2 linked regions of the Phreatobacter stygius genome follow. The protein of the gene in region 2 interacts with the protein of the main gene of each other region in a pairwise test. Links are inferred from orthologs where the notes say so. Each region holds a gene or a part of one and is shown on either strand. Other genes may lie near its edges. The genes, in order: gyrB and gyrA.

Evidence for each region.
Region 1: the proteins of gyrA (region 2) and gyrB interact in binary tests that used the Escherichia coli proteins (3 or more experiments, as listed by UniProt). The link is inferred for Phreatobacter stygius from one-to-one orthologs.

What each region holds. Positions count from the first base shown.
Region 1 is NZ_CP039690.1:1,299,468-1,314,083, forward strand. Bases 8,618-11,670 are described here. They hold gyrB (DNA topoisomerase (ATP-hydrolyzing) subunit B), read right to left. Parts: upstream 11,331-11,670; coding sequence 8,904-11,330; downstream 8,618-8,903. Other genes in these bases: E8M01_RS06020 (hypothetical protein), read left to right, coding at 8,618-8,743; E8M01_RS06030 (host attachment family protein), read right to left, coding at 11,483-11,670. Also shown: E8M01_RS05990 (ABC transporter substrate-binding protein), read left to right, coding at 1-405; E8M01_RS05995 (NAD(P)/FAD-dependent oxidoreductase), read left to right, coding at 626-2,023; E8M01_RS06000 (NAD(P)/FAD-dependent oxidoreductase), read left to right, coding at 2,020-3,327; E8M01_RS06005 (FGGY family carbohydrate kinase), read left to right, coding at 3,324-4,769; E8M01_RS06010 (NAD(P)/FAD-dependent oxidoreductase), read right to left, coding at 4,957-6,024; CTQ-dependent glycine oxidase GoxA, read right to left, coding at 6,021-7,994; more of E8M01_RS06020, read left to right, coding at 8,159-8,617; more of E8M01_RS06030, read right to left, coding at 11,671-11,929; E8M01_RS06035 (lytic murein transglycosylase), read left to right, coding at 12,141-13,331; E8M01_RS06040 (lytic murein transglycosylase), read left to right, coding at 13,413-14,616. UniProt on the Escherichia coli protein: DNA gyrase negatively supercoils closed circular double-stranded DNA in an ATP-dependent manner to maintain chromosomes in an underwound state.
Region 2 is NZ_CP039690.1:7,086,674-7,101,575, forward strand. The notes cover bases 888-4,226. They hold gyrA (DNA gyrase subunit A), read right to left. Parts: upstream 3,863-4,226; coding sequence 1,088-3,862; downstream 888-1,087. Other genes in these bases: E8M01_RS33535 (LysR substrate-binding domain-containing protein), read left to right, coding at 888-1,007; E8M01_RS33545 (MarC family protein), read left to right, coding at 4,075-4,226. Outside these bases: more of E8M01_RS33535, read left to right, coding at 87-887; more of E8M01_RS33545, read left to right, coding at 4,227-4,704; E8M01_RS33550 (DUF2306 domain-containing protein), read right to left, coding at 4,742-5,137; E8M01_RS33555 (molybdopterin molybdotransferase MoeA), read left to right, coding at 5,535-6,815; E8M01_RS33560 (DUF2478 domain-containing protein), read right to left, coding at 6,994-7,602; E8M01_RS33565 (DUF2325 domain-containing protein), read right to left, coding at 7,632-8,900; E8M01_RS35815 (hypothetical protein), read left to right, coding at 9,055-9,183; E8M01_RS33570 (GNAT family N-acetyltransferase), read right to left, coding at 9,338-9,841; ssb (single-stranded DNA-binding protein), read right to left, coding at 9,856-10,377; excinuclease ABC subunit UvrA, read left to right, coding at 10,825-13,746; E8M01_RS33585 (MgtC/SapB family protein), read left to right, coding at 13,820-14,902. UniProt on the Escherichia coli protein: A type II topoisomerase that negatively supercoils closed circular double-stranded (ds) DNA in an ATP-dependent manner to maintain chromosomes in an underwound state.

The sequences.
Region 1 (14,616 bases), 5.8 Mb from region 2 along the record:
CTGCTCCGTCGCGCCGGATTCAACGTCGAACTTCAGGCCATGGATTGGGGAACGGTGCTGGCGCGCCGCGCCAAACGCGACGGCTGGCACATGTTCGGCGTCCACGCCTCCGGCTTCGACCTCGCCTCGCCGCGGACCCATTTCTACGTCAGCAACAACTGTATCGATTATGCCGGCTGGCACTGCGACCCGCGCCTGACGGAACTGCTTGCGGCCTTCGCCAAGGCCCCGACGGAGCCCGAGCGCAAGCGCCTTGCCGGCGAGATCTCCAAGGTCGCCTACGAGATCGTTCCGGCCGTCATGTGGGGCCAGTTGGCCCAGCCTGCGGCTCATCGCAACGAGCTCGTCAACATCGTTCCCTCCGCCATTCCGGTATTCTGGAACGTCGAGAAGCGGACCAACTGACCATCGGCCCAAGACGTTCCGGCGGCGCTGTACTCCGCCGCCGGAACGGGTGCTCCGCCTTCGGAGTGTTTGAGGACTTCGACGATCGTCCGAAATCACCCGAGCCACCTCCTTGCCGATCAGGCCTGCTGGCTTCGATGACCGAATGGTCATATGACGGCCCGAAAGTTCATCTCGATTGAGGCCAGGATTGCATCCGGCCTTGCCAGGGGCTCGCAGCGTGGCCGAGCAGCCAAATCAGATCTTCGATGTCGCGATCGTCGGCGCCGGCGTCGTCGGCTGCGCCATCGCGCGCAAATTCGCGCTCGAGGGCGCCTCGGTCGTGCTGCTCGAAAAGGGCGCCGACATTCTGAGCGGCGCCAGCAAGGCCAATAGCGCGATCCTTCATACCGGCTTCGATGCGCCGCCCGCCAGCCTCGAACTCGCCTGCATGAAGGCGGGCCATGCGGAATTCCTTGCGATCCGCCAGCGCCTCAATCTGCCGGTACTGGAGACCGGCGCCATCGTCGCGGCCTGGGACGATGAACAACTGGCGCGCCTCGACGCGGTCGAGGAGCGCGCCCATGCCAATGGCGTGACCGATGTCAGGCGTATCAGCCGCGTCGAGATCCTGGCGCGCGAACAACGACTGTCCGGCGCGGTACTCGGCGGCGTTTTGGTGCCGGGCGAGCATGTGATCGACCCTTGGTCGACACCACTGGCCTATGCCCGACAGGCCGCCGCCCATGGAGCCTGCTTCGTCTTCGGCGCCGAAGTCGGCGAGGCGAAACGCCGGGACGATCTCTGGCTGCTGCGCACGCCGAAAGGCGCGATCCGGGCCAGGGTCGTGGTGAACGCCGCCGGACTGTTCGGCGACCGGCTCGAGCAACTCGCCTTCGAACGCTCCGCCTTCGAGATCAGGCCGCGCAAAGGACAATTCGTCGTCTTCGACAAGCAGGCTGCGGCCCTGCTCGGCACCATCCTGCTGCCGGTGCCGACCGAACAGACCAAGGGCGTCGTCATCGCCCGCACGATCTTCGGCAATCTTCTGGTCGGCCCGACCGCGGAAGAACAGGACGACCGCTGCCGCGCGGCGGTGGACGAGCAGACCCTGAACGATCTCACCGCCTTTGCCGCCCGCATGGTGCCGGACCTGAGGGACATGCCCGTCACCGCAGTTTATGCCGGCCTTCGACCGGCAACGGAGAAAAAGGACTATCGCATTGCTTCCGACCCGGCGAAGGGCTGGATCACGGTCGGTGGCATCCGCTCGACCGGACTGACGGCAGCCCTCGGCATCGCCACGCACGTCTTCGATCTCTTCCGCGCCTTCGGCCTCTCGAGATCTCCGCCGCAAGATATCATCTGGCCGATGGTACCCAATCTCGCCGAGCACCTGCCACGCGATTGCACGCTGCCCGGATGCGGCGAAATCGTCTGTCATTGCGAGCGCGTCACGCGCCGGGAAATCGAGCAGGCCCTGCAGGGCCCGCTGCCGGCCGGCGACACTGGCGGCCTCAAGCGGCGAACGCGGGCCGGCATGGGCCGATGCCAGGGTTTCTATTGCCAGGCCGACGTCGCCGAGATCGCAGGAGGCCGCCTCGCCAGCGCGGCCGCCACCCCGACGCGCGCACCATGACCGATGTCGCTTGCGATGTCGCTGTCATTGGCGCTGGCCCGGCGGGACTGGCTGCCGCCACCGAACTGCGCCGGCGTGGCATCGAAAAGGTGCTGGTCCTCGAGCGCGACACGGCCGCAGGGGGCCGGCCGCGGCTATGCGGCCACCCGCCTTTCGGCCTGCGCGAATATGGTCGCGTCCTGTCGGGGCCCGCCTATGCCCGGCGTCTCACCGCCGACGCGCTGGCCGCCGGCGTCGAGATCCGGCTTGGCCACAGCGTCGCGGCGCTCAGGCCCGGCGGACGGATCGACCTCATGACTCCCGCAGGTCCTGCGATCCTCTCGGCGCGGCGCGTGATCGTCGCGACCGGTGCCCGCGAGACGCCCCGCTCGGCCCTCATGGTCTCCGGCGACCGCCCCGCCGGCATCATGACAACCGGCAGTTTCCAGGCCTTCGTCTACGGCAAGGGCATCGTACCGTTCCGCCGGCCGCTGATCGTCGGCAGTGAACTCGTGACGCTCTCCGCGCTCATGTCGTGCCGGACCGCCGGGATCGAGCCGGTGGCGATGATCGAACAGCGCGCCCGCCCGCTCGCGCGCTGGCCCCTGACGCTGTTCCCGCATCTGTTGCGCATTCCGGTTCACTACGGCGCTCGGATCGTCGATATTGAGGGACGAGCCCAGGTCGAAAGCGTCACGATCGCGACCGCTGATGGCACCATGAAAAAACTCGCCTGTGACGGTGTCCTGTTCACCGGCCGCTTCGTGCCGGAGGCGAGCCTCGTCGCCGAGAGCCATCTCGTCTTCGACCGCGGCAGCGCGGGTCCCTCCCTCGACCAGTTCGGCCGCTGTTCGGACCCCGTCTATTTCGCCGCCGGCAATGTGACGCGCGCCGTTGAGACGGCGGGGCGCTGCTTCCGCGAAGGCCGCCAGCTCGCGCGCGTCATCGTCGAAGATCTCGCGGCGCGCGCGCCGGTCACCATCGTCACGGTCGACCTGACGACGAGCGGGATCGTGAAATATGTCGTTCCGCAGCGACTGACCATCGGCGCCGGGCGGCCCGCCAGGATCAATCTGCAACTGCGTGTCGACGAGCCTGCGACGGGCACGATCGAGATCGCCTCCGGCGAGCGCGTCGTCGTCCGGCGCCGGCTTGCCGCCAAACCCGAGCGTCGCATCAGCCTGCGGCTCGACCTTGCCGCCCTGCCGCCCGACGCTTCTGCCTTGACCGTCGGCATGGGCGGGGGCCCGGCTTGCACATCGGGATGCGGGAAAGCCGCGAAACCGGGCGCATCGAAAGGCAATGAGCCCGGGATATCGCAATGAAATTCGCGGCGATCGACCAGGGGACCACCAGCACGCGCGTTCTGGTTACCGACGAGACCGGCGCCGCGCGCATCCACCATGCCGCCCGACACGCGCAGCATCATCCACGGCCTGGCTGGGTCGAGCACGATCCGCGCGAACTGCTGGCCCATGTCCGGGACTGCCTGACGGCGGCCGGTCGGGTCGAGGCACTGGGGATCGCCCATCAGGGTGAGAGCTGCCTTGCTTGGGATTCGATCACCGGCGTACCACTGTCGCCGGTCATCGTCTGGCAGGACAATCGGACGAGCGAGCACATCGCACACCTCGCCGCGGACGGCGCGGGAGATGAGGTCGCTGCGCGCGCCGGTCTGCCGCTCGATCCCTATTTTTCGGCGACGAAACTGGCCTGGCTGATCGACAACATTCCCGAAGCGAAAGCTGCCCGCCGCGCCGGCCGGCTGCGGTTGGGCACGACCGATGCCTTTTTTCTCGACCGCCTGACCGGCTCCTTCGCGACCGACATATCCACCGCGTCCCGGACCTCGCTCATGAATCTCGAAACAGGTTGCTGGGACGCCGCGCTCTGCGACCTTTTTCACGTTCCAATCGAATGCCTGCCAGAGATCCGTCCGACCGTCGGGGATTTCGGTCTGGCCGGCTCGTCGCCGCTGAAGGCCTCGATCGTCGACCAGCAGGCAGCGCTCTTCGGTCACGGCTGCCGGCGCGACGGCGACGTCAAGATCACTTTCGGCACCGGCGCCTTTGCCCTCGCCCTGACGGGCGAGCGGATCGTCCGCTCAGCCGGCGATGGGCTGGTGCCGACGGTCGCCTGGCAGTGGGCCGGAACCAGAACCTATGCGGTCGATGGCGGCGTCTACGACGCGGGCGCGGCGGTCGAATGGGCCCAGCGTATCGGAATTGTCACAGATGTCGCGGAGCTGAACACCTTCGCGGCGCTGCCGGCAATCGATCGCGGCTTGACCTTCGTGCCTGCCCTGTCCGGCCTCGCCTGTCCGCATTGGGACCGTTCGGCCGCCTCGCTGTTCATTGGCATGACCGCCGATACCACCCGCGTCGACCTCTGCCAGGCTCTGCTGGAAGGCATTGCGCTGCAGACCTGCGAGATGATCGAGGCGATCGACCGGCATGTGCCGCTGTCCGACCGCTTGCCGATCGACGGCGGCCTCGCACGCAGCGGCTATTTCGCTCAATTCCTCGCTGACACCCTGGGCCGGACCATCGTCGTCGCCGGCTTCGACGAGCTGACCGCCTTCGGGACCGCCGCGCTTGCCGCCCGCGCCATCGGCAAGGATCTGCCACGGCCAAAGGCAGACCACGACCGCCTGTTCCATCCGCGCCAGGCCCGACGCGCCGAGCGGCGGGCTCGCTTCGCCGAGGCCGTGTCCCGAAGCCGCTGCTGGCGCGGCGCCGCCATCGGGCCTTGCCGCTCCCTGCCATGATCACGTCGACCTGACCTGCCCGGCGAAATGATGGCGTCTGGGCCCGACCGCGTCGACCGTCGCGTTCAGCCCATTTTCCGGAATGAATTCGCGCCGCGGCTCGACCACGTCGCCCATAGGCTTGACGAAGATGTCGCTGGTCGACCGGGCTGGCTACACGATCGAGGCGATCTCCGTCAGCCCCGCTTCAAAGCATCGGACCGCGTCGCCTCTGCCAAAACGGCATGTCCGGGAAGCGCTGCTCGGAAGCATAGAGCGCCGTCTGCGTTGCCAGATGCGAGGCGATCCCCTCGAGGAAATGCCGTTCGTAGCGCAGCGCTGCGGTATCGTCCCGGACGAGCAGCCCCGCGACACTTTCGGCCGCCTGGATGCCGCTCCAGAGAGCCGTGGCAAGCCCGTTCGCGCCGAGGGGATCGAGGGCGCTTGCGGCATCGCCTGCGCGGAGAATGCGCGGCTCGACCAATCTTGATGCCGTCACCGTGCTTGCGGGCGCAAAATGAAGGTCGGCCGCCATGACCGGATCAAGACCCAGACTCGACAGGCGCCGGGACATCGCGGTGGTCCGCGACACCATGTCGGCCCACAGAGTGACGTCGTTGCGAATGCCGGCGGGCAGCAGATCGGAATCGCTGAAGAGGCCGACCATGATGCGGCGTCCCGGCATCAACGCCATGTACCACCATCCCGTCGCCACCGCCTCGACAAGCGTGGCCGCGGCAGCCTCGACATCGTCGTCCAGGCGGAAAATACGGAACGCGGCCACCATCTTGTGGAGACGCCGGGGCGCCGCTCCGGCGCCGGACGAGATGGCGGAACGACCGGAACAATCGACCACGAACTCCGTTGCGATCGACGAACCGTCGGTCAGCTCGACCGCAACCTGAGCCGGCGATCTCGACAGCCGCCGGGCCCTCTCGACGCTTCGTTCCACGCCGTCGGCCTCAAGGGCTGCCGACATGCGCAGCTCGAGCCGTCGCCGGTCGATGTGCCAGCCCGACGCTGCCTCCGCGCGCCGCAGCGCCGAACCGCCCCAGACGGAATAGCGTCCCTGGCTCGCCAATGCCGTCTCTTCGTCGAGCAGTCCGAGCCATCCAAGGGTCTCGAGCGAAGACGACGCATGAAACGAAAGCGTTTCACCGTGGTTGGCAACGTCGCCGCGCGGCGCGACGAGCAGCGGCCGATAGCCGCGCTGCAGCAGGCTGCGGGCGCAGGCCATCCCTGCCATGCCAGCGCCCAGAACGACAACCTGCCTCATTCTTGCTGGTCGGGCGCTCGGTTCAGGGCCAAATCCATCGAGCCCCGCTGAACTTCGACGAAGACGTCGGAGGGAATCGCGGGAATGTCCTTCGGCCCGGCGCGGCGCACGACGACACCCATCCGTGTCCACAGCTCGATCATCCGGCGCAGGCCATCCGTATAGCCGGCCTCGACATGCAAGCCGATCCCGGCCGCGCCACGCGACCAGGCGACCCGCGCGTGATAGAAGCGCAGCCGCTCCTCCAGCGGAATATCGGCCCGCATCATCTGCTTGTAGAAGCCCTCGGGAAGGACATCGACCGGAAGAAGTGCCGGCCACCAGACGGGTGTCGGGAAGCCGTCTCCCGTCAGGACGGATTGGCAGCTGAACGCGTCGCCCTGCCAAGGCACGCCCATCCAGCGCGTGAGATCGCCGGGCGCCTGAGGACCGACCGGCGCGCCGTCCTCACGGCGGAACGGATGGCCCGAGAACACATTCCGCGGATTGAGCTGCAGCCCGACGTCCTGGATCAGGCTCTTCCGGGTGGATATGGCAATGCGGAATGGCAGCGGCGTTTCTTTGGGCGTCCGATAGAGGGCGGCGTGGCGAATGGGCCAGGTGATCTCGACACCTGGATGGAATGCGCCGCCCGAGCAGGCATCGAGCGCAGCCCGGGTGAGCGCCTCCGGTCGCTGCGACAGCGGGATGTCGTCGATCTGCCGGACCGCATCGGCCGCGGGATCATCAAGGTCATTGACGAAATCGCCCCGGGCCCAGGCGCTCAGAATTGTGTGCTGGGTGGGCGTCAGCGTGAGCCAGCCCGTCGGGCTGCCCGGGAAGTTGACGCCGTCACCGAGCATGGGCGGCAAGGCGTCCGAGCGGACATCGTCGCCACCGGGCTCGCGGAACGCCGCCAGAACCTTCTCACGTGCGGCGCGCGCGCCCGGTCCTGACTCGGCCAGCGCCGTGATGACCGCGGGATCCGAGAGGTCGTCGAGATCATGCCAGGCCTTGCCGAGAAAGGACGCCTGCGCGACCCATTGCATCATGCCGGAGCGCCTGAGGATCGGCAGCACATCGCGGCGGAAGGACAAGGCGCCGCCGGGCACTTGCAGGTGGCCCGTCGCGATCATCGCTTCCCGCGCCGCATCGTAGAGGCTCACGATCGGCTCGATCTGAGGCGCAAATTTCGGACCGCAGCAAACCACCCAGGCCGGCTCGCAATCCATGACCGCCTCGCCGACCCGCACAGTGGCTTTCACCCAGCCATCGCACCAGTCGTCATGCCAGCCATCGTTATTGGTGAAGTCGCGCACCGGATTTTGCGGCAGGGCGGTGGCGGAGACCCCATCCGCGGGAAACACCAGGAGGCGGCCGGCATCATCGGTGCGAAGATGCCCGAGCATCACCGGCAGCTTGTTCCAGAACAGGCCCGCCATCTGATAAGCCGGGTTGCGCCCCGCGGTATTCGCCGCGGCACCGTCGATGCGGACGGGACCGGCATCGATCGCCAGCATCTTTTCGCGCCGGGCCGGCCCGATGGAGGCGTTGCGCAACGGCCCGGGAATGCCGGGCGCATGCTCGCCGCCATCCATGGCATTCGAGTAGCCGTACCAGGCCGCCTTGGTATTGGCGACATGGACGGTCCAGCTGAGGCTGTCGGCCGCGCCGAGCTCCCGCACCACGCGCCCCTGATCGTCATAGCCATAGACGCGAAAGCGCTGGACCTGCTTCTTGATACGATCCGGTCCCTGCTTGAAGCCGCCTGGCGGCTCGATCATCAAGCCCGGCACCTCGGGGGCGAGGAACCATTCATCACCGTTGCCGACGCGCGAGAAACCGATGGCCGGGAAAATCGCTGCGCAGACGATCCGCGCTCCCGCGGGGGCCGATTGTTGCGCCTGCGCAGGCGACACAGCGGCCTTGAACAGCGCTGGCGCGGCGAGGCCGAGAACCGATGCGTTGATCAGAAAATCGCGACGTTTCATGCGGCATGCCCTTCGCGTTTTTCCTTTCCGTAAAGAAGAATCTTTAATGGGACATTGTCTCGCAAAGACGCCCGAGACGCGTCGTCAGCACCTGGGGATGCAGGAGCCGCCTGCTGGAACCCGGGCGCCATTGAGTGGCATTGGCCCGAAACTGAGAACACGTGATGGATACGGCTACCCCTTCCGAGCTCTTCACGCATGTCCGCATCGTGCTGGGCATGGTCATCGGCGTTGGCATTGCCCGCATCCTGACCGGCATTGCCAGCTTCATCCAACATCCCGGGCGGAACCGCGTCTCTTCGCTCCACATGTTGTGGGTGGCTTCGACACTGATCGAGCTGGTTCTTTTCTGGTGGTGGGAGTTCGCGCTGGCACGCATCGCCCATTGGAACTTCGCCGCCTATCTGTTCCTGATCAGCTATGCCGTTGTGCTCTTCCTCCTTGCCGCCCTGCTGTTTCCGGACAACATCGCGGAATACGGCGGCTACGAGGACTTTTTCATCAAGCGGCGGCGTTGGTTCTTCTCGCTTCTGGCCGTCACCTTTGCCTTCGATGTCGTCGACACGATCATCAAGGGCGCAGAGCACTGGAACCGCCTGAGCACGGAATATCTGGTTCAGGTGCCACTCGGCCTGACGCTTTGCGCAGTCGCCTGGAGTTCGAAGAACCGCAACGTCCAGATCGGCGTCGTTCTGGTTCACATTGCCTATCAGGCCTATTGGATCGTGCGGGTGATCAACACGATCTAGCCGGTGCCCTGTCCGATCAGACACGCGCGGCTCCCACGCCCGCGCCGCACAGTGATCAATGAAAAGTCAGCGAAAGCGCCGACTTGACCCTGCAACCGAAAATCGCAGGGCCAATGTTTGGATCCGGTTTTGGTGGCCCGTCACACCAGGATGGGGACGATCAAGCGTCGACCGTCGCGTTGAGCGCATTTTCCTGGATGAACTCGCGCCGCGGTTCGACGACGTCGCCCATCAGCTTGACGAAGATGTCGTCGGCCTCGTCGACCTCCTTCACCTTGACCTGCAGCAGCGAGCGGGCATTGCGATCGAGCGTGGTTTCCCAGAGCTGGCTGGCGTTCATCTCGCCCAGGCCTTTGTAGCGCTGCAGCTTGACGCCGCTGGCGCCGGCCTCCTTGATCGCCTCGAACAGGGCGATCGGCCCGGAGATCGGCAGCTCGCCGCTCTTGCGGCGGAACACCGCCGGCTGGTCATAGACCTCGCTGAGGCTCTTGGTGTGTTCGTCGATGCGGCGTGCTTCCGCCGAGGACAGCAGCGCCGCATCCAGCACCGCGACCTCTTTCACGCCGCGCACCGTGCGTGAGAACACATAGGCCTGGCCGTCGAAACGGCCTTCCCAGCCGCGCTCCATTTCCTCCGCGATGGCGTCGAGCCTGAGCGCGGTCTTGGCCGCGATCGCCTCGGCCCGCGTCGGCTCCTTGATCGCTTCGATATCGAGCGCGCCGGCAATCGCCGCCTGTTCGACGACGGCGCGGTTGTAACGCGAGTGGATGCTGCCGATCAGGTTCTTGACCTGGCGGGCCTCGTCGACGATCGCGCCAAGATCGGCGCCGGCCCGGATTTCGCCCGTGCCCATCACCAGGACGGCGTCGTCGAGCCCGCCGGTCACCAGGTAGTCGTCGAGCGCGCGCTCGTTCTTGATATAGGTCTCGCTCTTGCCGCGAGCGACCTTATAGAGCGGCGGCTGGGCAATGTAGACATGACCCCGGTCGATGATCTCGCGCATCTGCCGGAAGAAGAAGGTCAGGAGCAGGGTGCGGATATGCGAGCCGTCGACGTCGGCATCGGTCATCAGAATGATCTTGTGGTAGCGCAGCTTGTCGGCGTTGAACTCGTCGCTGCCGATGCCGGTGCCGAGCGCGGTGATCAGCGTGCCGATCATTTCCGACGACAGCATCTTGGCGAAGCGCGCACGCTCGACATTCAGGATCTTGCCGCGCAGCGGCAACACCGCCTGGAAGGCGCGATCGCGGCCCTGCTTGGCCGAGCCGCCGGCCGAGTCACCCTCGACGATGAACAGTTCGGACTTCGCCGGGTCACGTTCCTGGCAATCGGCGAGCTTGCCGGGCAGCGAGGCGACGTCCAGCGTGGTCTTGCGCCGGGTCAGCTCGCGCGCCTTGCGCGCGGCTTCGCGCGCCGCCGCCGCGTCCGCCACCTTGTGGGCGATCTGCTTGGCCTCGGTCGGGTGCTCCTCGAACCAGCTGCCCAGCGCCTCGTTGATGACGCTCTCGACCACCGGACGCACCTCGGACGAAACCAGCTTGTCCTTGGTCTGCGACGAGAATTTCGGATCGGGCACCTTGACCGAGACGATGGCGGTCAGGCCCTCGCGGCAGTCATCGCCGGTCAGGTCGACCTTTTCCTTCTTGGTGACGCCGGAAGCGCCGGCATAACCGGTCACCTGGCGCGTCAGCGCGCCGCGGAAGCCGGCCAGATGGGTGCCGCCATCCCGCTGCGGAATGTTGTTGGTGAAGCAGAGGACGTTCTCGTGGAAGCTGTCGTTCCACCACAGCCCGACCTCGACGGTGATGCCGTCGCGCTCGGCCTTGATCATGATCGGTTGCTCGAAGAGCCCGGCCTTGTTGCGGTCGAGATAGCGCACGAAGGCCTCGATGCCGCCCTCATAGAACAGTTCGATCCGCTTTTCCTCGGCATGGCGCAGGTCGGTCAGGATGATCCGGACGCCGGAATTGAGGAAGGCGAGTTCGCGCAGCCGGTGCTCCAGCGTGGCGAGGTCATACTCCACCATGGTGAAGGTCTCGGTCGAGGCGAGGAAGGTCACCTCGGTGCCGCGCTTGCCGTTGGCCTCGCCCATCACCGCGAGGGGCGCGACCGGATCGCCATGGCGGAATTCCATCGAATAATGCTTGCCGCCGCGCCAGATCGACAGTCTCAGCCAGGACGACAGCGCATTGACGACGGAGACGCCGACGCCATGCAGGCCGCCGGAGACCTTGTAGGAATTCTGGTCGAACTTTCCGCCGGCATGCAGCTGGGTCATGATGACCTCGGCCGCCGAGACACCTTCGCCGGTATGGATGTCGGTCGGAATGCCGCGCCCGTTGTCGGTCACCGTCACCGAGCCATCGGCATTCAAGGTCACCGTCACGGCCGTCGCATGGCCAGCCAGCGCCTCGTCGATGGCATTGTCGACCACCTCATAGACCATGTGGTGCAGGCCGGACCCGTCATCGGTATCGCCGATATACATGCCGGGGCGCTTGCGCACGGCGTCCAGGCCCTTGAGGACCTTGATGCTGTCGGCGCCATATTCGGCGTCCGGGATGTCGATGCGGGCGGTTTCAGCCATGGTGAGCGGGTCTCCAAAGCGGCCGGAAAGGCCACAATCTGTGCCTTGCGATTCGGTTCGCCAGTGTAGCGGGAGATGCTCATATAGTCGCTCGCGCCCACGCACGCGAGGGCGGAGCGACAGATAAGGCTGCTTTCGGGGTTGGCCCGGCGTCAGGCGGTCAGCAGGCTCTGGATATCCGCCAGCGGATGCGACGTCAGCTCCTTGGCGATCTCGCCGGTAATCCGGTCCGAGACGTCCCGGTGGAACGCCTTGCGCAGGTTGCCCAGAACCCGCGGTGAAGCAATCACGATCAGCTCCTTGAACCGGGCAGCCTGGGCATGGCGGCGCAGCGCCTCGGCGATGTCGATGGCGAAGCGTTGCTCGCCCAGCCGGTGCCAGTCGGTCTGTTCCATGGCGCTGCGCCGGGTGCCGGCGTTGGCGAACGACCGCCCGGGGCGGTCGGTGCCCTGCTCGCGGGTTGCCGGGTTGTCCTGTTGCAGGACGTCCTCGATGACCAGGTCGAGCCGCTGGGCATGCCCCCGGTTGCGCAGGAACAGGGCCTTTTCGCCGTCGCCAATGAGGATGAGAGCATCGTGGGGAATTTTGATCGCGGGCATGGTCACCGTCCTCCGATCCAGGAAGAACCCGTGACACAAGGCTCCGTTCCGTCGGACCACGCCACCCGCTGCGGCCAAAGGTCCTTGTCCGCCCGCCGATTGCCACGTGCCGGTTCGCGCCGCCCAGGTTATCTTCGCGGGCGAATCATCCGTTTCCGCCCGGTCTGGCCCGGACCGGAATGGCTTGGCCGGACCAGACTGGAGGCCCGACATGAGCGCGCTCACCCGCCGTACCGCCCTTCTCGGCACCGCATCGCTGGCGATCCCCTCGCTGATCGGCCAGGCGGACGCCGCCACCTTCCAGGGCTTCGTCGACAGCCTGTGGTCCCAGGCCTCGTCGGCCGGCGTATCGCGCGGCACGTTCGACCGCGCCTTTTCGGGCGTCCAGCCGAACCCGCGGGTGATCGAACTGTCGCAGCGCCAGCCGGAATTCAGGAAGACGCTCGGTGACTATGTCGACCTGCGCACCTCCAACAAGCGCATCACCAATGGCCGTGCCGCCTTTGGCGAGCACCGCGCCACCTTTGCCGCGGTCGAGAACCGCTTCGGCGTGCCCGGAGAGATCGTCTGCTCGATCTTCGGCAACGAAACCTCCTACGGCACGTTCAAGGGCGACCATTACGTCATCCAGGCGATGGCGACACTCGCCCATGCCGGCCGGCGCACCGATTTCTTCCGCAGCGAGCTGATCGCGGCGCTGCGCATCCTGCAGGCCGGCGACATCGCGCCCCAGGCCATGATGGGGTCCTGGGCCGGCGCCATGGGTTATGTCCAGTTCATGCCGACCAGCTTCCTGCGCTTTGCGGTCGATTTCACCGGCGACGGCCGGCGCGACATCTGGAATTCCATCCCCGACGCCATGGGCTCGGCGGCCAATTATCTCGCCCGCAACGGCTGGACCGCGGGCGTTCCCTGGGGGTTCGAGGTCCATGCTCCCGGCCTTGCCGGCAATCGCGGCAGCCGCCAGGCGATCAGCGCCTGGGGCGCCCAGGGGGTCAGCCGCATCGGCGGCGGATCGATGGCGGGCGGAGCTGCCGCAAGCCTGTGGAAGCCCGCCGGCGAAGGCGGACCGCATTTGCTCGTCACCGGCAATTTTAATGTGATCAAGCGCTACAACAATGCCGATTCCTACGCCCTCGCCGTTGGCCATCTCGGCGACCGGATCAAGGGCGCCGGGCGCTTTTCCAAACCCTGGCCGCCCGGCGAGGGCGGGCTCGTCCATGCCGAACGCGAAGAGATCCAGCGCCGGCTGAATGCGCTCGGCTTCGATCTCGGCGACCCCGACGGCATTATCGGCGACAAGTCGAAAGTGGCGATCCGCTCGATGCAGGGCCGCTTCGGAATGCCGGCGACCGGCGACGCCGACCGGGCCTTCCTGGAACGGCTCAGGCGCGGCGGTTGAACGGGCTTAACGCTTCGTTCACCATGGCCATTGTTCCACTGGTTCTTCGGCGGGTTCCATCCCGGATCGGAGGCATTTGGCATGGATCGTTCCGGCAAGGCCCTGCAAGGCTTCCTGGCCGTTTTCCTGGCGACGTTGGCGACCGGCCTTGCCGCGCCCGCGCCGGCCGGCGCGCAGGACGGCGGCTTTTCCAGCTGCATCCAGACGCTCCGCCGCGACGCCAGCCAGCGCGGCATTCTGCCGCAGGTGTTCGAGCGCTCGACCAGCGCCCTCACCCCTGACACCAGCATCCTCCGATTGCTCGATTCCCAACCGGAATTCTCGCGCCAGCCCTGGGAATATATCAACGGCCTGGTGGCGGCGAACCGCGTCGCCGAGGGCCGCCAGTTGCTGCAGCGCCATCGGGCCGTGTTCGACCGCGTCGAGCAGACGACCGGGGTCGACCGGCACATCGTCGCCGCGATCTGGGGCATCGAAACCAGCTTCGGCAAGGCCAAGGGCAATACCTCGGTCATTCGCGCCACCGCGACGCTGGCCTGCTACGGCCGGCGCCAGGAGTTCTTCCGCGACGAGTTCCTGGCCGCCCTGCAGATCATCGCACGCGGCCATGTGGCGCCGCAGAATTTCCGCGGCTCCTGGGCCGGTGCGTTCGGCCATACCCAGTTCATGCCCTCGACCTTCCTGCGCGCGGCGCGCTCCGGCTCGGGCTCGGCCCATATCGACATTGTCGGCTCGGTCGCCGACGCCATGATGTCCACCGGCAACCTGCTGCGCGAAGAGGGCTGGGCGCGCGGCCAGGGCTGGGGTTACGAGGTGGTGTTGCCGGCCGGGCTCGACCTTGGCCTGGCCGGCCGCGACCGGCCGCAGAGCATCGCCCAATGGGAAGCCCGCGGTGTCAGCCGCGCCGGTGGCCGGCCGTTCCCGCGGCGCGGCGACATGGCCTTCCTGCATTTGCCCGGCGGCGCCCGCGGCCCGGCCTTCCTGATGCTGCCGAATTTCCGGGTGATCATGAAATACAACAACTCGGAAAACTACGCGATGGCGGTCGGTCACCTGGCCGACCGTCTGCATGGCGGCGGGCCTTTCATGCGGCCCTGGCCGGTCACCGAACGGGCCTTGTCGCGCGATGAGCGCATCGAACTGCAGCAGCGCCTGGCCCAGGTCGGGCTCTATAGCGGTACGGTCGATGGCAAGCTCGGCGCCGGCACCCGCGAGGCCCTGCAGCGGTTCCAGGCGCGCGCCGGCATGGCCGCCGACGGTTTTCCGACCGCGGCGGTGCTGCAGC
Region 2 (14,902 bases):
GGAATTGCGCCAAGCCTCGCCGGTCGGGCCGGCGCGGGCGAGCGCCAAGAGTTCACATCGTCATGAATCTGCTTCATGTTGCTCGGATGCGGTCACTCCCCCCATTCGACGCCCTGGTCGCCTTCGACACCACGCTCCGCCATCGCAGCATGACGCTGGCGGCGGCGGAACTCGGCATCACCCAAAGCGCCATCAGTCACCGCCTGCGCCGGCTCGAAAGCTTCATCGGCGCGCCCTTGCTCAGCCGGACGAGCGCCGGGCTCTATGCCACGCCGACGGGGGCCGCACTCGCCGCCGGCCTCGCCGACCTGCTCGACGGGCTCGCCGACCTCCGCGCACGCTGCCGCGTCGCCTCGGCTCCCGCCGGGCTGCGGGTCGGGGTCGGCGCGGCGCTCGCCGACAATTGGCTGGTCCGCCGCCTGCCTGGCTTCGCCCAGACTTATCCCGCCATTGCGGTGGAGCTGAGCATCGTCGAGACGGCGGCCCAGGCCGGCGCGCCCGATGTCGACGTCCAGGTTCTGTGGCTGCCGGCGGCGACCGCGCGGGCCGCCTCGACCCAGCGACTGCTGTTCCAGGAACAGGTGTTTCCGGTCTGTCACCCCGGCCTGCTGCCCGATGGCCCTCTGGTCGATCCCGCCGGCCTTGCCCGCCTGCCGCTGCTGCACAAGGGACCGGCCGGCCGGCCGGGTGGCGCGGAATGGTCCTGGTCCGCCTGGTTCGAGCGGCTCGGTATCGCCGGCCCCCCGCCCGCAGGCCTTCGGTTCGGCACGGTCGGCACGGCGATCGCCGCCGCCCTGCAGGGCGCCGGCGTGGTTCTCGCCCGCTCGCTGCTGGTCCACGACGCGCTCGCCGAAGGCCGTCTGGTGCGTGTCCTGCCGGAGAGCTGGGACATGGCCTCGAGCAAGGCCCATCTGGTGCGCTGGCCGGGCGCGCTCACCGGCGACCCGCGTGTGCGCCAATTCGTGACCTGGCTCACCGCCGAGGCGGACCGAACGGTTGCTTCGTGACGGCACGGCCGGGGGCGAACCCTCCCCCACGAAGACGTGGGCGAGGGTTGATGCGCGGCGCCTCGGCGAAGCCCGGGCGATCAGGCCTCGGGCGTGCCTTCGGGCGCCTCGCCATTGGCCTCCGGCGCCTCGCCATTGCCTTCGGCTTCGCCGTCCAGGGCCTCGTCGTCGCCCTCGTCGGTGATCCGTTCCACCGACACGACCTTCTCGGTCTCGTGGGTGTCGAAGACGATCACGCCCTGGGTCGAGCGGCCGGCCACGCGGATGCCGTCGACCGGGCAGCGGATCAACTGTCCGCCATCGGTGACCAGCATGATCTGATCCTTGTCCTCCACCGGGAAGGAGGCGATCAGGCGGCCGTTGCGTTCGTTCACCACCATGGCGACGATACCTTTGCCGCCGCGGCCGGTGATGCGGTACTCGAAGGTCGAGGTGCGCTTGCCGTAGCCGTTCTCGGAGAGCGTCAGCACCACCTGCTCGGCCGCCGACATCTCGGCATAACGCTCCGACGACAGCTCGCCGGTGCCGGCGGCTTCCTCGTCGTCGCCGCCTTCCTCGCCGGTCACCGCCCGGCGCATCTTGAGATAGGCGGAGCGCTCTTCGGAGGTCGCCTCGAAATGGTGCAGGATCGCCATCGAGATGATGCGGTCGCCCTCGGCCAGCGAAATGCCGCGCACACCCATGGAATCGCGGCCCTTGAAGACGCGCACCTCGTCGACGGGGAAGCGGATGCACTGGCCGCCATCGGTGGTCAGCAGCACGTCGTCATGCTCGGAACAGACCGCGACATTGACGATCGCCTCGCCCTCGTCGAGCTTCATGGCGATCTTGCCGTTGCGGTTGACCTGGACGAAGTCGGACAGCTTGTTGCGCCGGACCGTGCCGCGGGTCGTGGCGAACATGGCGTCGAGCGTATCCCAGGTGGTCTCGTCCTCCGGCAGCGGCAGGATCGTGGTGATCCGCTCGTCCTGTTCGAGGGGCAGGATGTTGACGAAGGCCTTGCCGCGCGCCTGCGGCGCTGCCAGCGGCAGCCGCCAGACCTTCAGCTTGTAGACCTGGCCCTTCGACGAGAAGAACAGCATGGGCGTGTGGGTATTGGCCACGAACAGCCGGGTGACGAAATCTTCGTCCTTGGTCTGCATGCCCGAGCGGCCCTTGCCGCCGCGGCGCTGGGCCCGGTAGGTCGACAGCGGCACACGCTTGACGTAGCCGGTATGCGAGACGGTGACGACCATGTCCTCGCGCTGGATCAGGTCCTCGTCGTCGAGGTCGCCGCCATGTTCGAGAATCTCGGTCTTGCGCGGCGTGGCGAACTCGTTCTTCACCGAAGTGAGTTCGTCCCGGATGATGTTCTGAATGCGCAGCCGCGACCGCAGGATGTCGAGATAGTTGACGATCTCGTCGGCGAGCTTCTTCAACTCGTCGCCGATTTCGTCGCGGCCGAGAGCCGTCAGGCGCTGCAGGCGCAGGTCGAGGATGGCGCGGGCCTGGGTGTCGGACAGCTTGTAGGTGCCGTCGTCGCGCACCGGGTAGCGCGGATCGTCGACCAGCCGGATCAGCGCCGCGATGTCGACGGCGTTCCAGTTCGGCGCCATCAGGCGCTCGCGCGCGGTCGCCGGGTCCGGCGCGGTGCGGATGATCCGGATGACTTCGTCGATATTGGCCACCGCGATCGCCAGGCCGCACAACACATGGGCGCGCTCGCGCGCCTTGTTGAGCAGGAACTTGGTCCGCCGGCTGACCACCTCTTCGCGGAAGGCGATGAAGGCGACGATCAGGTCCTTGAGGTTCATCACCTCGGGACGGCCACCGTTCAGCGCCACCATGTTGCAGCCGAAGCTGGTCTGCAGCGCGGTGAAGCGGAACAGCTGGTTCAGCACGACATCGGCGACCGCGTCGCGCTTCAGCTCGATGACGACGCGCATGCCGTCGCGATCGCTTTCGTCGCGGAACTCGGCAATACCTTCGACCCGCTTCTCGCGCACCAGTTCGGCCAGATGCTCGAGCATCTGCGCCTTGTTCACCTGATACGGGATCTCGGTGACGATGATCGCCTCGCGCTCCTTGCGCACCGTCTCGATCAGCGTGCGCGCCCGCATCACCACCGAGCCGCGGCCGGTCAGATAGGCCTGGCGGATGCCCGAGCGGCCGAGGATCAGGCCGGCGGTCGGGAAATCCGGGCCCGGAATGAACTCGTTCAGCTCTTCGATCGAGATTTCCGGATTGTCGATGGTGGCGAGACAGCCATCGATGACCTCGCCGAGATTGTGCGGGGGAATATTGGTCGCCATGCCGACCGCGATGCCGCCGCCGCCATTGACCAGGAGGTTGGGGAAGCGCGCCGGCAGGACCTTCGGCTCGCGCTCGGAACTGTCGTAATTGTCCTGGAAATCGACGGTGGCCTTGTCGAGGTCGGAGACCAGCTCGCCGGCGATCTTCTGGAGACGCACCTCGGTATAGCGCATGGCCGCCGGCATATCGCCGTCGACCGAACCGAAATTGCCCTGGCCTTCGACCAGCATGACGCGCATGGAAAATTCCTGCGCCATGCGGACCAGCGCGAAATAGACCGACTGGTCGCCATGCGGATGGTATTTACCGATGACGTCGCCGACCACGCGCGCCGACTTGCGATAGGGCTTGTTCCACTCGTAGCCGTTCTCGTGCATCGAATAGAGGATGCGCCGGTGCACCGGCTTCAGGCCGTCGCGCACGTCGGGCAAGGCCCGGCTGACGATCACGCTCATCGCGTAATCGAGATAGCTGCGGCGCATCTCGTCGGTGATCGAGATCAGGCGGATTTCGGTCGGATCCGAGGGCGTGGCGCCCGCCGGCGTGTCGTTGTCGTCAGCCAAAGAGTTTCAGTCCGGTGAGGCGGGTCAGGAGGCCCGCTAGGTAGCTCTGTTTCTAGACGATTCCTTGACGCGGGACCAATCGAATCGGTCGCGGCGACCCTGTCATTTCATCAGTCTTTTCAGATGCTTGCGGAAATCGCCTCGCAGGCTGTGGACGAACCTGTCACGAAATGGGCACAAAGGGCCCTCCGCGTCCGCGGCCGGGGCCGATCATGACCATCGAATTCCTGACCAATGCGCTCGTCACCTTGTTCGTGATCGTCGAGCCTCTGGCCCTGGTCCCGATCTTTCTGAGCGTCACCCAGGGCTTCTCCGCCGACCAGCGCCGCCAGGTCGCCTGGCGCGCCAGCCTGATCGCCTTCATCGTGCTGGCGCTCTGCGCCTTCTTCGGCGACTGGGTGCTGCGCAAGCTCGGCATCTCGCTGCCGGCCTTCCGCATCGCCGGCGGCCTCCTGCTCTTCGTCATCGGTTTCGAAATGGTCTTCGGCCTGCGCGCCGACCGCAAGGGCGCGGTCGACCGCGAGGTCATCGACAAGGACCACATCATCCGGGTGGCCGCCTTCCCCATGGCCATCCCGCTGCTCGCCGGCCCCGGCGCGATCGCCGCGACCTTGCTGATCTCCGGCCAGGCGGCCGGCGACCCGGGCCTGATGGCCGGGCTGATCGCGGTGCTGGCGGTGGTTCTCGCCGCCTCCTGGGCCTGCCTGCGCATCGCCGAACGGGTCAACCGGCTGCTCGGCACGCTCGGCAATGTCGTGGTCTCGCGCCTGCTCGGCATCCTGCTGGCGGCGCTCGCCGTGCAATTCGTCATTGACGGCGTACGCGCGGCGATCCGGGCCTGAGGCCAATCCCAGCCTGAAGCCCCGCGTCCGGGCGCCCTCACCCGGCCCAGGTCATCATGGCCATCACCCGCCCGGGCAGGAAGGCGAACAGGCCGGCGGCGACCCAGCCCCCCGTCACCATCATCATGATGCGGCGGTGACGGGCGATATCGCCGCGCCGCCGCGCGATGATCGCGCCGAACAGGCCGAACAGCGTGATGAGCGACAGGATGTGGATCGGGCTGAACGGTCCGATCAGGCGGATCGAATGGATCCAGAACGACGAGATGGCGACGATCGCCATCAGCACGACCCAGGACCAGCCGAGGACCCGATGCGCCGAGCCCCCCTTGCGGCGCATGAATTGCGCCAAAGTCAGCGGAATCAGGGCCAGCGCCGCGATGGCATGGATCTGGATCATGACGGGTGCGGCAAGCAGCGGAGCGAGGGTCATGGCGGGTCTCGGGTGGGTCAGGGAATGTAAAGTAAATAAACTTTACATTCCGGCATGTCAACCGCGCCTGCCGCGGCGCCTCGCCCTGCGGCCGGACGAGCCCCAAGCCCTGCCGAAAGCCTTGCCGAACGTCGCCGGGCAACCCGCGACACGGATGGCCAGATGTCGGTGCGGCAGGCTCGCCGGTGCTTGCATCAGGTCAGGCGCAGATGGCGGGCCGCCGCACCATCAACGGTCATTGCCGTGGACCTCGATCGGCGGCGGTATCGCCGATCCTTGCGTCGCTATATCCAATAGAGCATAACGACGATGCCGGCCCCCTATCCGGCGCCAGCAGCCGCCGATGACGAAGACCTGTCCTCATGAAGCCAGTTCGTGAAACAGAATCGAGCCTTGCGTGACCGATCGACGCGCCACTGCCGAAGCTTTCCACGCGGCACGCGGCGCCGGCAGCGCGGCGGCCGCCGGGCTGCTCTCGCTTGACCAGGCCTGCGCACGTGCCGCGAGCTTCGTGCGTCCGATCCCGGACGCCGAGACGGTGCCCTTGTCGGCGGCGGTTGGCCGCGTGCTCGCCCGCCCGCTGATGGCGCGGATCGCCATTCCGCCGTTCACCCAATCGGCGATGGACGGCTATGCCATCCTGGCCGGCCAAGGGCTCGCCGCGGGGACAGGCCTGATCGTCATCGATCGCATTCCGGCGGGGCATCCCGGCAGGCCGCTTGGCGCGGGCGAAGCCGCGCGCATCTTCACCGGCGCGCCGCTGCCTGAAGGCGCGGACGCCGTCATCATGCAGGAACATGTCCTCGGCGACGCCGGCAGGATCGTCCTCGGCCGGGAGATACGCGCCGGCGACAATGTCCGCCCTCGCGGCGAGGACATCGACCCTCCCGAGCTCATCCTTGCCAAGGGAACGCGGCTCGACCCCCGTCACATCGGCCTCATTGCGGCGCAAGGTTATTGCGACGTGACAGTGGTCGCCCGGCCGCGCATTGCGGTCGTCTCGACCGGTGACGAACTGCGCCAGCCCGGCGACCGGCTCGCGCCGGCCACCATTTACGATTCCAACCGGTTGATGCTTCTGGCGCTGATCACCGCGGCGGGCTTCGAGGCGCGGGATGGCGGCTGGGTTCCCGACGCCCCGCAAGCCATCGCCGAACGGCTCGGGAGCCTCGCGGGTGACACCGACCTGATCGTCACGACCGGCGGCGCCTCGGCTGGCGACGAGGATCATTCGGCGACCGCGCTGACGCTCGCCGGCGGGCTTGGCGGAGCCTTGAGGATCGCCCTGAAGCCGGGCAAGCCGGCGGTCGTCGGCCGGATCGGCGCGACCGGCTATCTCGGCCTGCCCGGCAATCCGGTCGCGAGCCTCGTCACCTGGATGCTGCTGGGCCAGGCCATGACCAGCGCTCTGACCGGAGCGCGGTCGCACCGCGACCGCGGCTACCCGCTGAAAAGCCTGTCCTGGTACCGCCGGCGCCCGGGCCGGACCGAGTTCGTGCCGGCCATCCTGTCGGAAGACGCGCAAGGCCTGATCGGCATCGAGATCCTCGGGCGCGGCGGATCGGCGCGGCTGAGACCGCTCGCCATCGCCGACGGCCTTGCCGAGATCCCGCCGCAGGCCGACGGGATCGAGCCTGGCGACGAGCTTCACTTTCACCCGTTCCGCAGCATCATCTGAGGTCGGCGCGTCCAGCGATGGCGATCATGCGGTCGGATGCCTCAGCGGCTCGCCGGTCTCGAGCCTCTGGCGCAGCGCGCCCGACGGCCCGAACACCGCCTCCGCCGCCACGCCGGACAGGGTGACGAGCTCTTTCAGCGACGCGCTGAGGCTGCCGGCGCGCTGCGGCCGCCGACGATCATTTGAAGCGCTCGCAGAACGTCGCGCCGGAAACCGCATCCGAGGTGGCGTCCAAGGGGCTGTTGCCGAGCGAGTGCCACCAGGCGTCGAGGCTTGGTCGATCCGGCCGGAGCTTCACCGCCAGCCCTTCGGCTCTTGCCAGCCAGTGGGGAAACAGGGCTTCGGGAACGGCGATCAGCACGGGAATATCCCGGTCGATCGCCTGGGCGAGGACATCGAGCAGCCCTGCCCCGGCCGCTTCGAGGGATCCGTAGCGGTTGAGGATCACGACATCGGGGCGCCGCTTCAACGCCAGGGACAGCCTGGCGCCAATGCCCTGCAAGGCGGTGCCGCAAGCGGCCATGTTGGATTTCCCGGCGCCATTCGCATCGCCGCGCCATCCGTCGTCGGGAACCAGGGTGAACTCCGCCGTCCCGTCAAAGCCCGGATGATCAGGGCGGCGCCTCTGGACCACGCCGAGCGCGTCGAAACCCAGCCCCAGGAGGTGGCGAAGAAAACCCGTCAGCACCGCGTCCGGATTGTCGCCGGGGCCATAGACCATGGCGGCGACATCGCAGTCGCCATGGAACTTGGGCCTGTCGGATCGCGCGCCGGCATGTTCCGTCATCGGCTTTCCCCTGGTGGTTCGCGCCGCGCTCAGGCGACAGCCGCCGGCCGTGCCGGCAGATCGCCCCCGGCGATCGCCGCGATGAAGCTGGCAAGGCTCGCCGTGCGCAGCGGAACGAAAGGCTTGCCGGCATCCCGGCAGAGCTTCTTCACCTGGCCCGCGGCGTGGTGGCTGATGCAATCGACCGGAAAGAAGGCCGCATCCGCCTGGCTGATCAGGCCCGGCAGCAGCGCCGCGCTGTCCTCGATCCCGCCATCATGGGCCAGCAGCACGCCGCCGCGTCCGGCCGCGAGCGCCTTCAGCTGGTCGAGCAGCTTGGGACGGCCGCCGACATAAAGCAGGGTCAGATCCGCCAGGTCCCGCGCGGCCGCTTTCGGCCCGTCCTGGTTCGGTCCGCCAAGGTGCAAGCTGGCTTCGAGGGCTGAGAGCTCGCGCTGCAGATGGGCCTCCCGCTCGATCAGCTCGGCATTGCGTTTCCGTTCGATCGCGGCCTGGTCCTCGACCTCCTTCAGGCGCGCGGCCAGGACCTGGGCATGGGCCTTCTCGGCATCGCTGCGCTGCGCCAGCGCGGCCATGGCCGCGGGCGCAAGCTGCGGACCGGCCTTGGCCTGGTCCTGCACCGTTCGCCGCGCCGCCTCGATCTCCAGGCTTTCGATGCGCCGCAAGAGCTCGGAGCGTTCATTGGCCGCCGTCTGGAGGCGCGCCTCCTGCCGGGCGATCTTTTCGTCGCGCGCGCCGAGATCCCGTTCGAGCTTGCGCAGCCGCGCGATGTCGACCCGGTTGGAGGTACCGACCATGTGCGACAGCATATGCACTTCGCCGAAGACCTCCTGGATCAGCGGCCGGTCGGCGGCGGGATGGGTCAGGACCGCCCAATAGGCGCCCGGAATATCGCCCTGGTCGAGCGCCTGGAGCCAGAGATCCCGCACCTCGGCCACCGTCGAGGCCCTGGTGAAACGCTTGATCGCCGTCTCGTGGCGCTTGTCGAGGGTCTTGTGCAGCAGTTTGCCCGCGAGGTCGTGCTGCCCCGCGGTGCGCACCCCCCGCCCGTGCAGGACGTGGTCGGTCGCCCCTTTCGCGTCGGCCTCGCCGAGCCTGACGAAGAACTGGCGCAGCTCCGCGGCACTCAGGCAGGTGCCGATGATCGAGCAGTGAAAATGCGAGGATATGTCCCAGATCTTCGACCGGCGATGGCCCTTGGGATCGACGGCAACGAACGGCGCCTGGCTTCGCGCCTGCTCGAGCACCGCATTGATCCCGGTCTGACGATGGAGGTGGAGGACTGTCAGGGTCGACACTTGGCCACTCGTCTCGTTATGTTCGTACAGCTATAACGCTACCCGGCATTCCGCCTGCCCGCAACACGCCCATGGCGACAGGCGAGATCGCCGCATCCGATCGCCTCATCCCGGTCTTGCGTCCAGCGCTATTCCCATTGGAGAATAACGCGCCATGATCTGTCGCGACGCCTGGCACGGCCCGCCGACGCGCGGCCGGCATTGGGAGATCACCGCGATCCCCGACATTCGCAAGCGCGCGGCGACGATGGCCGCGGATTTCATCCGGAAACTGGCGTCCTGATGATCGATCAGGGTGATCTGCCACGGCGTGAGACAGCCCGTGGTGATGCGTTGCGGAGACGGGCGCGCTCGCCCTGTTGGCCGGGTCCGAGGGCTATCGATCCGCAGCGGTCATCGGCAAGGTCGCGGCCGGCACCGCTGAGCGGGGGGCCACCTCAGGGCGCGCGCCACTCGCGTCTCAGGAGCGACATCAGCATCTGGTCGGCCCGCGCGCCATCGGCCCGCTTCACCGCCTCGCGCAGCAGCCCCTCCTCGACGAAGCCGAGGGAACGATAGACATGCCGGGCGCGCGGATTGTCGGTGAACACTTCGAGCAGGAACCGGTGGCAGCGCGTTTCGGCAAAGACCCAGTCGATGACCGCGGTCAGGAATGGCTTGCCGAAGCCCTGCCCGGCTGCCGCCGAGACGATGCGCTGCAGGCCAATATTGTCGGAGGCATTGTTGAGGTCGCGCAGGATGGCGAAGCCGGCGGGCAGCCCGCCAGGGCCCATGCCGATCAGATAGGCGAAATCCGCGGAGGCCATGGCGGCCTGGTGCCGCTCGGCGGACCAGCGCCCGACCTGCCGTTCGAAGGCGGGCTGACGCTCCGCCGCCATGATGAAATCGAGATCGTCAGGCGCCGCCCGGCGCAACGACACGTCGATCGCCGGGCCCGCCATGGTCGCCTGGTCGCTCAGAACGGGATTTCGTCGTCATCCATCCGGCCGCCGCCAGCCGGAGCCGCCGGGCGACGCGGCGCCTCGGCGCGGCCCATGCCCGACCGGTTTTCGATACCACCCGACGAACCGAAGCTGTCGTCGCCATAACCCGAACCGCCGCCGGCATCCGCGCCACCGCCGCCACCGCGGCCGTCGAGCAGCACCATTTCACCGCGGAAGCGCTGCAGCACCACTTCGGTCGAGTATTTCTCGACGCCCGACTGGTCCTGCCATTTGCGGGTCTGCAACTGGCCCTCGAGATAGACCTTGGCGCCCTTGCGCAGATATTGCTCGGCGACCTTCACCAGGTTCTCGTTATAAATGACGACCGCATGCCACTCGGTGCGCTCCTTGCGCTCGCCCGAGCCCTTGTCCCGCCAGCTTTCGGTGGTCGCGATGCGGAGGCTGCAGACCTGCTCGCCGTTGTTCATCCGCCTGACTTCCGGATCCTTGCCCAGATTGCCGATCAGGATGACCTTGTTGACGCTGCCTGCCATGTCGCTCTCCCTCTCCCCGCAGCCGCTGCCCGGGGCGCTTTCAGCCTGAACCGATCGGAGCCATCCCATGTTCGGCCGGCTCCGTCACCGCGCGATCGACGGGAATTCGAGATCTATCCCCAGTTTCCCGACCTCTGCTCTCGGGAATTCCGATCCGCAGCAATGTTCATTATTTGTTCTTGTCGGTTCTGGCAAGCCCCGATAAGCTCCGCCGGCGTGATCGTCTCGAATCGGCCAGCGCATCCTGTGCAAATCAGCCATCCGGTGGCCTTCAGCCCCTGGCGGTGAGGCGCTGCCGTTTCTACTTTGGGGGCTTGCTTCTTGACACGTCGACCCTTGCGCAGGTTTGGCGATCCCGCATGCCCCATGCCTGTTCTTCAGAATGCCCGCCTGCCGACAGCCTGCTTGCGCCGCTTCCCGCGTGATCGTGTTCAACGGACCTGATAGATGACCGATCTTTTCGACAAGTACCGCGACGACGTGCGGCGCCCCGACCAGCGGGTGATCTCCGTGCGCGGCGCGCGCGAGCACAATCTGAAGGGCGTCGACCTGACCATCCCGCGCGATGCGCTGGTGGTGTTCACCGGCCTGTCCGGCTCGGGCAAGTCGTCGCTCGCCTTCGACACGATCTATGCCGAGGGCCAGCGGCGTTATGTCGAGAGCCTGTCGGCCTATGCCCGCCAGTTCCTCGAAATGATGCAGAAGCCGGATGTCGACCAGATCGACGGCCTGTCGCCGGCGATCTCGATCGAACAGAAGACGACGTCGAAGAACCCGCGCTCGACGGTCGGCACGGTCACCGAGATCTACGACTACATGCGCCTGCTGTGGGCGCGGGTCGGCGTGCCCTATTCGCCGGCCACCGGCCTGCCGATCGAGAGCCAGACGGTCAGCCAGATGGTCGACAAGACCCTGGCGCTGCCCGAGGGCTCCAGGCTCTATCTGCTGGCGCCGGCGGTGCGCGGCCGCAAGGGCGAATATCGCAAGGAACTGGCCGAATATCAGAAGAAGGGCTTTCAGCGGGTCAAGGTCGACGGCACCTTTTACGAGATCGCCGACGTGCCGCCGCTCGACAAGAAGCTGAAGCACGACATCGACGTGGTGGTCGACCGGGTGGTGGTGCGCGCCGACATGGCCGCGCGGCTCGCCGACAGCTTCGAAATGGCGCTGAAGCTCGCCGACGGCATCGCCATTGTCGAATTCGCCGAAGGCAAGGACGCCAAGGGCGAGCCGCTGCGCGTCATCTTCTCGGAAAAGTTCGCCTGCCCGGTCTCCGGCTTCACCATTTCCGAGATCGAGCCGCGGCTGTTCTCGTTCAACAACCCGTTCGGCGCCTGCCCGGCCTGCGACGGCCTGGGTGTCGAACAGACGATCGACGCCGACCTGGTGATCCCGGACAAGGACCTGAGCCTGCGCAAGGGCGCGATCGGGCCCTGGGCCAAGTCGACCTCGCCATTCTACACCCAGACGCTCGATGCCCTGGCGAAACATTACGGCTTCTCGCTGACCGCGCCCTGGCGGTCGCTGCCCGAGAAGGCGCAGACCGTGATCCTGTTCGGCACCGGCGAAGAGACCGTCACGTTCAAATATGACGACGGGCTGCGCTCCTACGAGACCACCAAGACCTTCGAGGGCGTGGTCCGCAATCTCGAGCGGCGGCTGAAGGAAACCGAGAGCGAATGGGCGCGCGAGGAGATCTCGCGTTACGTTTCGGCGGTGCCGTGCAAGACCTGCGGCGGTTTCCGGCTGAAGCCCGAGGCGCTGGCGGTGAAGATCGCGGCGACCCATGTCGGCGAGATCTCGCAATTGTCGGTCCGCGCCGCCAATGAATGGTTCGCCACCCTGCCGCCGAAACTGACCGCGCAGCAGAACGAGATCGCCGTCCGCATCCTGAAGGAGATCCGCGACCGCCTGCGCTTCCTGGTCGATGTCGGCCTCGAATACCTGACCCTCGGGCGCAATTCCGGCACGCTGTCGGGTGGCGAGAGCCAGCGCATCCGGCTCGCCTCGCAGATCGGCTCGGGCCTGACCGGCGTGCTCTATGTGCTGGACGAGCCGTCGATCGGCCTGCACCAGCGCGACAACGAGCGGCTGCTCGGCACGCTGAAGCGGCTGCGCGACCTCGGCAACACCGTCATCGTCGTCGAACATGACGAGGATGCCATCCTGCAGGCCGATTATGTCGTCGATGTCGGGCCGGGCGCCGGCATCCATGGTGGCCGCATCGTCGCCCAGGGCACGCCGTCGGACGTGATGAACGATCCGAAATCGCTGACCGGCAAATATCTGACCGGCGAGATGTTCGTGCCGACGCCGAAGCGGCGCAAGCCCCAGAAGGGCCGCGCGCTGAAGATCGTCAATGCCCGCGGCAACAACCTGAAGGACGTCACGGTCGAAATCCCGCTCGGCACCTTCACCTGCATTGCCGGCGTCTCCGGCGGCGGCAAGTCGACCTTGCTGATCGACACGCTCTACAAGGCGGTGGCGCGCAAACTGAACGGCGCCAGCGAAGCCCCTGCCCCGCATGACCGGATCGAGGGCATCGAGCATCTCGACAAGGTCATCGACATCGACCAGTCGCCGATCGGGCGCACGCCGCGATCCAACCCGGCAACCTATACCGGCGCCTTCACGCCGATCCGCGAATGGTTCGCCGGCCTGCCCGAGGCCAAGGCGCGCGGTTACGAGCCGGGCCGCTTCTCGTTCAACGTCAAGGGCGGCCGCTGCGAAGCCTGCCAGGGCGACGGCGTCATCAAGATCGAGATGCACTTCCTGCCCGACGTCTACGTCACCTGCGACGTCTGCAAGGGCAAGCGCTACAACCGCGAGACGCTGGAGGTGGTGTTCAAGGGCAAGTCGATCGCCGACGTGCTCGACATGACCGTCGACGAGGGCGTGGAATTCTTCAAGGCGGTGCCCAGGGTGCGCGACATCCTGAAGACGCTGTCGGAGGTCGGGCTCGGCTACATCCATGTCGGCCAGCAGGCGACGACGCTCTCGGGCGGCGAGGCCCAGCGCGTCAAGCTGTCGAAGGAACTGGCGCGCAAGGCCACCGGCCGCACCCTCTACATCCTGGACGAGCCGACCACCGGCCTGCATTTCCACGATGTCGCCAAGCTCCTGGAGGTGCTCCACGAACTGGTCGCCCAGGGCAATTCGGTTATTGTCATCGAGCACAATCTGGAGGTCATCAAGACCGCCGACTGGGTCATCGACATGGGGCCGGAGGGTGGCGACGGCGGCGGCGAGGTGGTGGCGATGGGGCCGCCGGAAGAGATCGCCAAGGAACCGCGCAGCCATACCGGGCGCTTCCTGCGCGAGGTCCTGGCCCGCCGTCCGATAAAGGCCAAGATCGAGGCGGCCGAATAGCCGCCACGGCCGCCATTGGCAGAGCGCGCCGCACCGGGCATATCTGGCGGGTCGGTTGCGGTGCGGGCCTGCCATGAATGACATCGAGCTGTTTCAGCGCTTCGGGCTGGCGATTGCGATCGGCGCGCTGGTCGGTGTCGAACGGCACTGGCGCGAGCGCGACGAGCCGCAGGGCCAGCGCACCGCCGGCGTCAGGACCTTCGCGCTGATCGGCATGCTCGGCGGCGGCGCCGGCCTGCTCGAGCTGGCGCTGAAGTCCGCCGGCCAGGTCGCCGGCCAAATTGCCGGCCAGTTCTCCGGTATCGTGCTGGTTGGCCTGTTCCTCGGTTTCGCCGCGACCTTCACCCGCTTCAAGCTGCGCGAGGCGGCGGCCGAAAACGACTTCAGCGCGACCACAGCCATCGCCGCCATGCTGACCTATGTGCTCGGCGCCGTCGCCGTGCTCGGCGACATGCGGGTGGCCGCCGCCGGCGGCGTGGTGCTCGCCACGATCCTCGCCAGCCGCGAGGCCTTGCACGGCTTCATGCGCACGCTGACCTGGCCGGAACTGCGCTCGGCCATCGTCCTCCTGGCCATGACCCTGGTCATCCTGCCGCTGGTTCCAACCGATCCGATCGGCCCGTTCGGCGGCATTTCGCCGGCCCGGATCTGGACGCTTGCCATCCTTCTGGCCGGCGTCTCCTTTGCCGGTTATGTCGCGGTGCGCGTGCTCGGCGGCAGTTCCGGCGAACTGGTCGCGGGCGCCGCCGGCGGGCTTTTGTCGTCGACCGCGGTGAGCCTCGCCAATGCCCGCCGCTCGACCGAACAGGACGCGCCCGACCTGCTGGCCGCCGGCGTGCTCACCGCAGGAGCTGTGTCTTATGCCCGCACCGGCGTGCTGATCGTGCTGCTCGCCCCGGCCCTGACCGGCCATGTCGTGCCGGCGCTCGCCGCCGGCACCCTGGTCATGATCGCCCTGGCCCTGCTGCTGGCGCGCCGCGGCGGTGCGCTCGAGGGCCGGCAGGAAACCCGCAATCCGTTCGAGCTCTGGTCGGTGCTGCAGATGGCGCTGCTGCTCGCCGCCATCGGCTTTCTGGCGCGCGCCGCCGCCACCTGGTTCGGCAGCACCGGCACCATCGTCGTCTCGGCGCTCGCCGGTTTCGCCGATGTCGACGCC